4 regions of the Streptosporangium sp. NPDC049644 genome follow, and region 2 is predicted to be linked to each of the others. Evidence: riboswitches for the same ligand, from Rfam matches in the RefSeq annotation. Region 2 holds a riboswitch; each other region holds the start of a gene.
The links. A riboswitch is a leader RNA that binds a small molecule or an ion and turns the genes downstream of it on or off. The one in region 2 is predicted to bind cobalamin.
Positions count from the first base shown of each region.

Region 1 (2,194 bases), on a different contig from region 2:
GTATACCCAGCTCTTGTCGGTGCCGCGGGAGTAGGTCAGCGGCGCTTTGATCCGGTGTCCGTCGGGCGACCAGGCGGGCGCGGGTGCGAAGGTGCGCGGGGTCACCGGTCCCAGCTCGTCGGCGCAGATGACCGTGGTGCCGGGTGGCGGCTGGGCGTAGAGGCCGATGACCTCGGCTCTTTTGGGGCGAAGTCCGGATCGGTCGAGGTGGTCCAGGAGCGGGGATGGCGCCAGCGGACCTTCTCCGCTCGCAGGATCCGGCGGACCTGGCTGCGCGCGATGACGATGCCTTGGGCGCGGGCGGCGGCGGTCAGACTGTCCAGCGTCCACTCGGCGGGGCCGGCCTCCTCGTCTGCGGCCAGGTCCCCGGCCTCGTCGCGGACCAGCCGTCCGGGCGGAGTCGAGCGCGCCAGCGCGATGAGCTGCCCGCGTTCGAGCTCGGTGATGCGTGGCTTGCGGCCTGCCCCGGGCCGATCGCCCAGCCCGGCCAGGCCTTCGGCGTTGAACCGCTCGATCCGCTCGCGCACGGTCTGCATGTGACAGCCCAGCTTGGCCGCGATGGCACTGGTGCGCAGCCCTTGCCAGCTGAACACGATGATCTGCGCTCTCCTGATCCAGTCGGCCGGGGCATGACGAGCCCCGGCCAGCTTGCGGATCTTCCGCTCCTCTTCAGCGTCCGTCGGCGGACGCGCATGCAGCAGTTTCGGCATGACAATCCCCCTGAGACCATCATTACCCCCAGGTCAGCAGGGATCTCCGCCCTCATTCAGGAACGCAGCACTAGGCCCTCGACAGCCGGTTGCCGAAAAGAACGCGAGCCCTCCCGACGACGAGGACCAGGAGCACGCCGAGGTGCCGGCGTCTCGCGGCGCCGAGCTGGTCGACGCGATTGCCGAAAGAATCCGAGCCACCCGGGTAGGCCCAGGACATGAGCAAAGACAAGCCCACACCGTGGGACGAGGGCGCCAAGGCGCGCATCATGTCCAACACCGCGAAGAACCCGAACAGCCCCAGCGCCAAAAGCGACCTGGGCCGCAAGGCCCAGTCCGGCGCGGACAAGAACGCTCACCGGCAAGGCGGCAAGCGTCGCTGAGAATTGCCGAATTGTTCTTGTAAGGGGTCAAGGACCCGGCCCGGCCACAATCGCAAGCGGTGAGGTGATCAACTACCATACTCTCGGCGAACTGTTGCGAGGTGCCTTGCGGTCGCGAGGAGAATCGGGAAGCCGGTGTGATTCCGGCACGGGCCCGCCGCGGTGACCGGGAAGCCGCCGTCCACGTGCGAAGCACAGCCACTGGCTCGTAAGGGCTGGGAAGGCGGGCGGTCAGGCGTTGATCCGGGAGTCCGAAGACCGGCCTCGCGCCCATCGCCCCGCCAGGGGCACGACGCAGCGGGAGCCTGCCCATGAACAGCCAGCTTTACGATGTCATTCATCGCCGCCGCGACGTGCGAGGCCAGTTCACCGGCGGACCCGTGCCGGACGAGGTGCTGCACCGCGTGCTGTCGGCGGCTCACGCCGCCCCCAGCGTCGGGCTGTCCCAGCCGTGGGACTTCGTCGTGGTGCGCGACGCCGAGATCCGCGGCGCCTTCCACGACCACGTCCAGCACGAGCGGGCGACCTTCGCCGCCACCCTCGATGGCGAGGCCGCCCGGCGGTTCGCCCAGATCAAGATCGACGGAGTGCGCGAGTCGACGCTGTCCGTCGTGGTCACCTATGACCAGGACAGGGGCGGTCCCGCGGTGCTCGGCCGCCACGCCATCGCCGACGCCGGCCTGTACTCGGTGTGCCTGGCCATCCAGAACCTGTGGCTGGCCGCGACCGCCGAACGGCTCGGCATCGGCTGGGTGTCGTTCTACCGTGAGCCTTTTGTGCGGGACCTGCTCGGTATCCCCGTTCGGATCCGTCCGGTCGCGTGGCTGTGTCTCGGTCCCGTCACCCACCTCGAAGAGGCCCCTGATCTGGAACGGCACGGATGGCGGCGACGGCGCCCGCTGGCCGCCGCCATCCATCACGACCAATGGGGGACGAGCGGCCTCGGCCACCGTTAACTCACCCAACCTGACGCCACCATCGCCTCGAGCGCCCGACTGCTGGGCGCAGCCGCGCCACCATCTACTGACCATGAAATCTCGGCGTGACGATGTGCACGGGGCCGCTTCCAGTTCGTTGTTCGCGTAGGTGTAGACCTGAAGG
Region 1 covers NZ_JBFAOJ010000045.1:16-2,209, reverse strand. The annotation lists gene AB0J58_RS24145 (transposase) at 1-105, opposite strand, end outside; gene AB0J58_RS24140 (helix-turn-helix domain-containing protein) at 102-710, opposite strand; gene AB0J58_RS24135 (hypothetical protein) at 929-1,093, shown strand; cobalamin riboswitch at 1,176-1,375, shown strand; gene bluB (5,6-dimethylbenzimidazole synthase) at 1,405-2,049, shown strand.
Region 1: another riboswitch for cobalamin. It lies ahead of bluB (5,6-dimethylbenzimidazole synthase); the one in region 2 lies ahead of cobN (cobaltochelatase subunit CobN).

Region 2 (2,194 bases):
GCCTCGGCGACCGCGAGCATGCCGGTGGCGGCGGAGGAGACGGGGACGCGCAGCCCCCGGTCGGCACCGGCGAGCAGCAGCGCCACCTCGGAGACATCGTCCACCGAGGCGTCCACCGGATCGACCGGCAGCAGCGTGACGTCCGCGCCGAGAGCCGCCATGTCGCCCGAGCCGTCGTCGAGCGCGAAGAGGAACCGGCCGGGCAGGTCGGCGAGCGCGGGCCGGGCGCGGAGTTCCCCGTCCAGCCGGGACACGAGCGGACGGACGTCGAGCAGGCTCGCGGGTGCCCGCCCGGCCAGGGGCGAGGCCACGATGTTGCGTACCCGCTCATGCGTGGCCGACGGCAGCAGCCCGGCGGCGGCCAGCCGCACGGCGAGGTCGGATGCCGGGGAAGGCCGCCGGTCGTCGTCCGGAACGCGCGCGTCGTCACGTGCGAAGGCCCCGGCCGGAGAAGACCCGACGCCTGGAACGCGCGCGTCGTCGCGTGCCGGGTCCATGGCGGGAAGGGGGTCGCCGTCCTGCGGCGGGAGGCCGCGCACCTGGAGGTTCGCCCGGGAGGTCAGCTCGATCACGCCGGATCCGAGCTCCCGGGCGGCGGCGGCGACCACGCGGAGCTGACGCGCCGTGAGCGCCCCGCCGGGAATCCTGATCCGTGCCAGGCCGCCGTCGGCCGCGGCGTGCACCTGGAGCGCTCCGGGACACACGTCGGCCCGGGTTCTTCCGGGAGGGTCGGTTATTGACACGCAGTGGATGGTAGCTCCCATTTCTTTACGGATGTCCGCCTGGCATAGTGTGACCTAGGCGACGGCGCAGGGAGGAAGCCGGTGTGAAACCGGCGCGGTCCCGCCACTGTAACCGGGGAGCGAACCCCACCGAAGGCCACGGTCCGGCAACGGACGGGAAGGCCGGGGTGAGCGTTGATCCGGGAGCCAGGAGACTCCTGCCGTCGCGACGACGACGACCCGGGGCGAGGACCCCGAGGGAGGACTTCCGCATGCGTTCCGTGCCGCCCACCCCACGATCGGCCGCACCACCCGCGCCACCCGCCGTCCTGCTGCTGTCGACCTCCGACACCGACCTGCTCAGCGCGCGGACGAGCGGCGCGAACTACCGGCTCGGCAACCCGGCGCGGCTGTCCGCCGAGGACCTGCCCGCGCTGACCGAGGGCACGGACCTCGTGGTCGTGCGGCTGCTCGGCGGCCGGCGGGCATGGCAGGACGGGCTGGACGCGCTGCTCGCCGACCGGCGGCCCGTCGTGATCCTCGGTGGCGAGCAGGCCCCCGACGCCGAGCTGATGGAGCTGTCCACGGCGCCCGGCGGGGTCTGCGCCGAGGCGCACGCCTACCTCGCGCACGGCGGTCCGGCGAACCTGGCCCAGCTGCACGCCTTCCTCTCCGACACGGTGCTGCTCACCGGGTACGGCTTCGCACCGCCCGCGCCCACCCCGGGCTGGGGCCCCCTCGAACGTGTCGCGCGACGCACCGAGGGCCCCGTCATCGGCGTGCTCTACTACCGCGCGCACCACGTCGCGGGCAACACCGCCTTCGTCGAGACGCTCTGCCTGGCCATCGAGGAGGCGGGCGGCCAGGCCCTGCCCGTCTACTGCGGTTCCCTGCGCAGCGCCGAGCCCGGCCTGTTCGACACGCTCCGGGCCGCGGACGCCCTGGTGGTCACCGTGCTCGCCGCCGGGGGCACCCGCCCGGCGACCGCCTCGGCGGGCGGGGACGACTCCGCGTGGGACGTCGGCGCGCTCGCCGAGCTGGACGTGCCGATCCTGCAGGGCCTCTGCCTGACCACGGGAAGGGACGCCTGGCGGGAGAACGACGACGGCCTGTCCCCGCTCGACGCGGCCTCCCAGGTGGCGATCCCCGAGTTCGACGGGCGGATCATCACCGTGCCGTTCTCCTTCAAGGAGGTCGACGACGAGGGCCTGACCGTGTACGTGGCCGATCCCGAGCGGGCCTCGCGGGTGGCCGGCATCGCGGTACGGCACGGCCTGCTCCGGCACGTCAGGGCACCGGAACGGCGGATCGCGGTGATGCTGTCGGCGTACCCGACCAAGCACTCCAGGATCGGCAACGCGGTCGGCCTGGACACCCCGGCCAGCGTGGTCAGGCTGCTCACGGCCATGGCGGAGGCCGGGTACGACCTCGGAGACGGTTTCCCCGGCGTGGCGGAACTGGACGGCGACGCG
Region 2 covers NZ_JBFAOJ010000006.1:95,183-97,376, reverse strand. The annotation lists gene AB0J58_RS05140 (precorrin-3B synthase) at 1-743, opposite strand, end outside; cobalamin riboswitch at 759-963, shown strand; gene cobN (cobaltochelatase subunit CobN) at 995-2,194, shown strand, end outside.

Region 3 (2,194 bases), on a different contig from region 2:
CGCCGCTGTTCGATGAGGGCACTTATCCCTGGGTGGCTGCGGCGAACCGGGCGGCGACGTCGCTCCAGTTGACCAGGGACCACAGCTTGGCCACGTAGTCCGGGCGGACGTTGCGGTACTGCAGGTAGTAGGCGTGCTCCCAGGCGTCGAACACCAGCAGCGGGGTTGAGCCGATGCCGACGTTGCCATGGTGGTCGTAGACCTGCTGGACGATCAGCCGCTTGCCGATCGGTTCGTAGCCGAGTACGCCCCAGCCCGACCCCTGAACGGTCTGGGTGGCGGTGGTGAGCTGCTTGGCGAACGCCTCGAACGACCCGAAGTTCTCGTCGATCGCCGCGGCGAGATCGCCGTCGGGACGGTCTCCGCCGTCCGGGGAGAGGTTGTCCCAGAAGATCGAGTGCAGGACGTGCCCGGACAGGTTGAACGCCAGGGTCTTCTCCAGCCCGACGAGCCCGCCGAACGCGTCCTTGGCGCGGGCCTCCTCCAACTGCTCCAGGGTGTCGTTGGCGCCCTTGACGTAGGCGGCGTGGTGCTTGGCATGGTGCAGTTCCAGGATCTCCCCAGTGATCGCGGGCTCCAGCGCCGCGTAGTCGTAGGGCAGGTCCGGCAGCGAGTAGATCGACATAGGGACACTATTGCAAGTAAGTCGCAACTGCGGCAAGCATGCATAAGGGATGGATGCGGCGGCGGCCGCCCCGCGGGTTAGACTCCTGGACGCGGATGGTTCGTCCAGGTCCCTGGGATCTGGACGTCGTAAGAGGGAACCCGGTGGGAATCCGGGACTGCCCCGCAGCGGTGAGTGGGAACGACCGCCGTCACACGCACTGGGTCTTTCGGCCTGGGAAGCGACGGCCAGTAGGACACGCCTGTCTCAGGTGTGGCGCCCACGAGTCCGAAGACCTGCCTTTCGCCCGTGCGCCGTTCGGCGTGCGGTGGTCCGCGGCCTCGTGGGAGGGCCAGGGACGCGCGCCGTTCACGCGCTCCTTCCTCCTGCCCGGCCGCCCGTGGCTCAGCGAGGGAAGCTGCCATGCAAACGACGATCCTCGGATATCCCCGTATCGGGGCACACCGGGAACTGAAGTTCGCCACCGAGGACTACTGGGCCGGGCGCTCCGACGCCGCCGCCCTGGCGAAGACGGCCGAGGTCCTGCGCCGGGAGGTCTGGACGGGCCTGCGCGACGCGGGCCTCGACACGATCCCGTCGAACACGTTCTCCCTCTACGACCAGGTACTCGACACCAGTGTCATGGTCGACGCGGTGCCCGGCCGTTACCGGCACCTGACCGGCCTGGACCGGTACTTCGCCATGGCCCGCGGCGTCCAGGACGTCCCGGCGATGGAGATGACCAAGTGGTTCGACACCAACTACCACTACATCGTGCCCGAGGTCGGGCCGGACATCCGGTTCCGGCTGGCCGGCGGGGCACGGTCCAAGCCGCTGGCCGAATACGCGGAGGCCCGGGACCTGGGGGTGGAGACCCGCCCGGTGCTGGTCGGTCCCCTCACCTATCTGCTGCTCGCCAAGGCCGCGCCCGGCGCGCCCGCCGGGTTCCGGCCTCTCGACCTGCTCGACGAGCTCGTCGAGGTCTACGCCGACCTGCTGGAACGGCTCGCCGGGGCGGGCGCGCGGTGGGTACAGCTCGACGAGCCCGCCCTGGTCGCCGACCGGAACGCCGAGGAGATCGCCGCGCTCGCCCGTGTCTACGAACGCCTCGGCGAGTTGCCCAACAGGCCCCGGATTCTGGTGGCGGCCTACTTCGGTACGGTCGGCGCGGACGCGCTGCGCACGCTGGCCGCGACCCGGGTCGAGGCGGTCGGTCTGGACTTCGTCGCCGGGCCGGGAAATCTCGGCGTGCTCGCCTCCGTCGGCGGACTCCCCCGCAAGACCGTCGTCGCCGAGGTGGTGGACGGCCGCAATGTGTGGCGTACCGACGTTCAGCGGGCGAAGGCGACCTGCGCGGTCCTGCTCGGCCTGGCCGACCAGGTCGAGGTGAGCACCTCCTGCTCGCTGCTGCACGTCCCGATCGACCTGGACGCCGAGACCGCGCTGGCCCCGGCCGTCCGAGGTCGTCTGGCCTTCGCCCGGCAGAAGGTCGCCGAGGTCGTCGCCCTCGGCCGGGTCTCACCTTCCGCCGCCCCCGCCCCCGGAACCGCCACGGTCGACCACCGGGTCCGGGCCCGTCTCGACATGCTC
Region 3 covers NZ_JBFAOJ010000094.1:9,545-11,738, reverse strand. The annotation lists gene AB0J58_RS35630 (superoxide dismutase) at 23-625, opposite strand; cobalamin riboswitch at 705-923, shown strand; partial or broken gene metE (5-methyltetrahydropteroyltriglutamate--homocysteine S-methyltransferase) at 1,028-2,194, shown strand, end outside.
Region 3: another riboswitch for cobalamin. It lies ahead of metE (5-methyltetrahydropteroyltriglutamate--homocysteine S-methyltransferase); the one in region 2 lies ahead of cobN (cobaltochelatase subunit CobN).

Region 4 (2,194 bases), on a different contig from region 2:
GCAGCGTGAACAGCACGTCGGCCAGACCCATCACGCCGAGCCCGATCGGGCGCCACCTCTGGTTGGCGGCCCGGGCCTCGGGGGTCGGGTAGAAGCCCAGGTCGATGGTGCGGTCGAGGAACCGCACGGCGGTGCGGACCGTCGCACGCAGCCGCGCCCAGTCGATCCCCTCCTCGGTGCCCGGAGACAGGTGGGCGGCCAGGTTGATCGAGCCGAGGTTGCAGACCGCGGTCTCGGCGTCGCTGGTGACCTCAAGGATCTCGGTGCAGAGGTTCGACAGATGGATGACGTTCTCCGGCCTGGCCGTCTGGTTGGAGGTCCGGTTGGCCGCGTCCTTGAAGGTCATCCAGCCGTTGCCGGTCTGCGCGAGCGTGCGCATCATCCGGCCGTACAGGGTGCGGGCGGGGAGCTGCGCGGTGAACCGGCCCTCGGCCTCGGCGGCCCGGTAGGCGTCGTCGAACGCGGCGCCGTACAGGTCGGTGAGGTGCGGGACCTCCTTGGGGTCGAACAGTGACCACACGCCGTCGGCCTCGACCCGGCGCATGAACTCGTCGGGGATCCAGTTGGCCAGGTTCAGGTTGTGCGTGCGGCGGGCCTCCTCGCCGGTGTTGTCGCGCAGTTCGAGGAACTCCTCGACGTCGGCGTGCCAGGGCTCCAGGTAGACGCAGGCCGCGCCCTTGCGGCGGCCGCCCTGGTTGACCGCGGCGACGCTCGCGTCCAGGGTGCGCAGCCAGGGCACGATGCCGTTGGAATGGCCGTTGGTACCGCGGATCAGCGAGCCCCGCGAGCGGATCCGGCTCCAGGCGATCCCGATGCCCCCGGCGTACTTCGACAGCCGCGCGACCTGCCCGTAGCGCTCGTAGATGGCCTCCAGCTCGTCGCGGGGCGAGTCGAGCAGGAAGCACGAGGAGAGCTGGGGTCTGCGCGAGCCGGAGTTGAACAGCGTGGGCGAGCTGGGCAGGTAGGACAGGGTGGCCATGAGCGCGTACAGCTCGGCGGCCTCCTCGACGGTCTCGGACAGGCCGCAGGCCACCCGGAGGAAGAAGTGCTGCGGGCGCTCCAGCACCTTGCGGGTGCGCGGGTGACGCAGCAGGTAGCGGTCGTAGACGGTACGCAGACCGAAGTACTCGAATCTGGCGTCGGCGTCCGGCTCGATGAGCGCGTCCAGGACCCCGGCATGGGCGGCCACGAACTCCGCGAGCCCGTCGGCGATCAACCCCGCCTCGTGCGTCGCGGCGACCGACTCGGAGAAGTCGCGGACGCCGTGCTCGGCGGCCTCGTCGGCGATCAGCTCGGCCAGCAGCGCGGCGGCGACCCTGGAGTTCTCGGGGTCGGTGATCACTCGGGCGGCGGCCTCGTCGATGGCCTGCCTGCGATCGACCGGCGCGTTCCCCGCGCTCTCCGCCGCCGTCTCCGCCAATACCTGTGTCACGTGGTGTCCCTCGCTCGCTCGAACTTCCCCCTGTGGCTCCGCCGGAGGGGCACGCGTCCGCGAGCGATCCCGGGCACGCCGGACCGCCTCGTTCCGCGGGCCCTCCCACGAGGCCCTGGACAATCACGTCACCGGCAGGTCTTCGGACTCACGGGCGCCCTGCGCGTGCCTACCGGCCGTCGCTTCCCGGGCATGGCTCACCCAGTGCTCACATGACGGCTTTCGTTCCCGTTCACCGCTGCGGGGCAGTCCCGGAATCTCACCGGGTTCCCTCTTGCCTCGCCCCTCCCGGGGCGAACCAGCAACGAGCAGGATCCTACATCTAGGGGCGTCTGACGCAACTACCCCAACAAGTTGTGTCGGAAGACTTCAGCAGTCCGAGCTCGTGGAGCACCCCGCGGGTGCGGGCCGTCTCGGTGAAGAGCCACTGACGGAAGTCGTCACCGCTGAGGTAGACCCGGCTCCATCCATTGGCCGCGCACAGGGCGCGCCAGCGCGGCGCGGCGTCGATCCTGTCACACAGGGCGATCGCGGCGTCCCGGTCCGCCTGGCCCATGCCCTTGGGTCCCAGCAGGCCGCACCAGTCGCTGTACTCCAGCCGGACCTCGACCTCCAGGAGCGTCGGCGCGTCGATCCCGTCGAGCCGGCTGCCCGAGGAGACCACCAGGGGACGCAGGCGGCCCGCGGCGATCTCGGGTCGCAGGGCGCGGGCCGACCCCAGCAGGGCCGCGACCCGTCCGACCTGGAGCGCCTCGGCCGCGT
Region 4 covers NZ_JBFAOJ010000052.1:7,157-9,350, reverse strand. The annotation lists gene AB0J58_RS26310 (ribonucleoside-diphosphate reductase subunit alpha) at 1-1,432, opposite strand, end outside; cobalamin riboswitch at 1,548-1,750, opposite strand; gene AB0J58_RS26305 (tripartite tricarboxylate transporter substrate-binding protein) at 1,755-2,194, opposite strand, start outside.
Region 4: another riboswitch for cobalamin. It lies ahead of AB0J58_RS26310 (ribonucleoside-diphosphate reductase subunit alpha); the one in region 2 lies ahead of cobN (cobaltochelatase subunit CobN).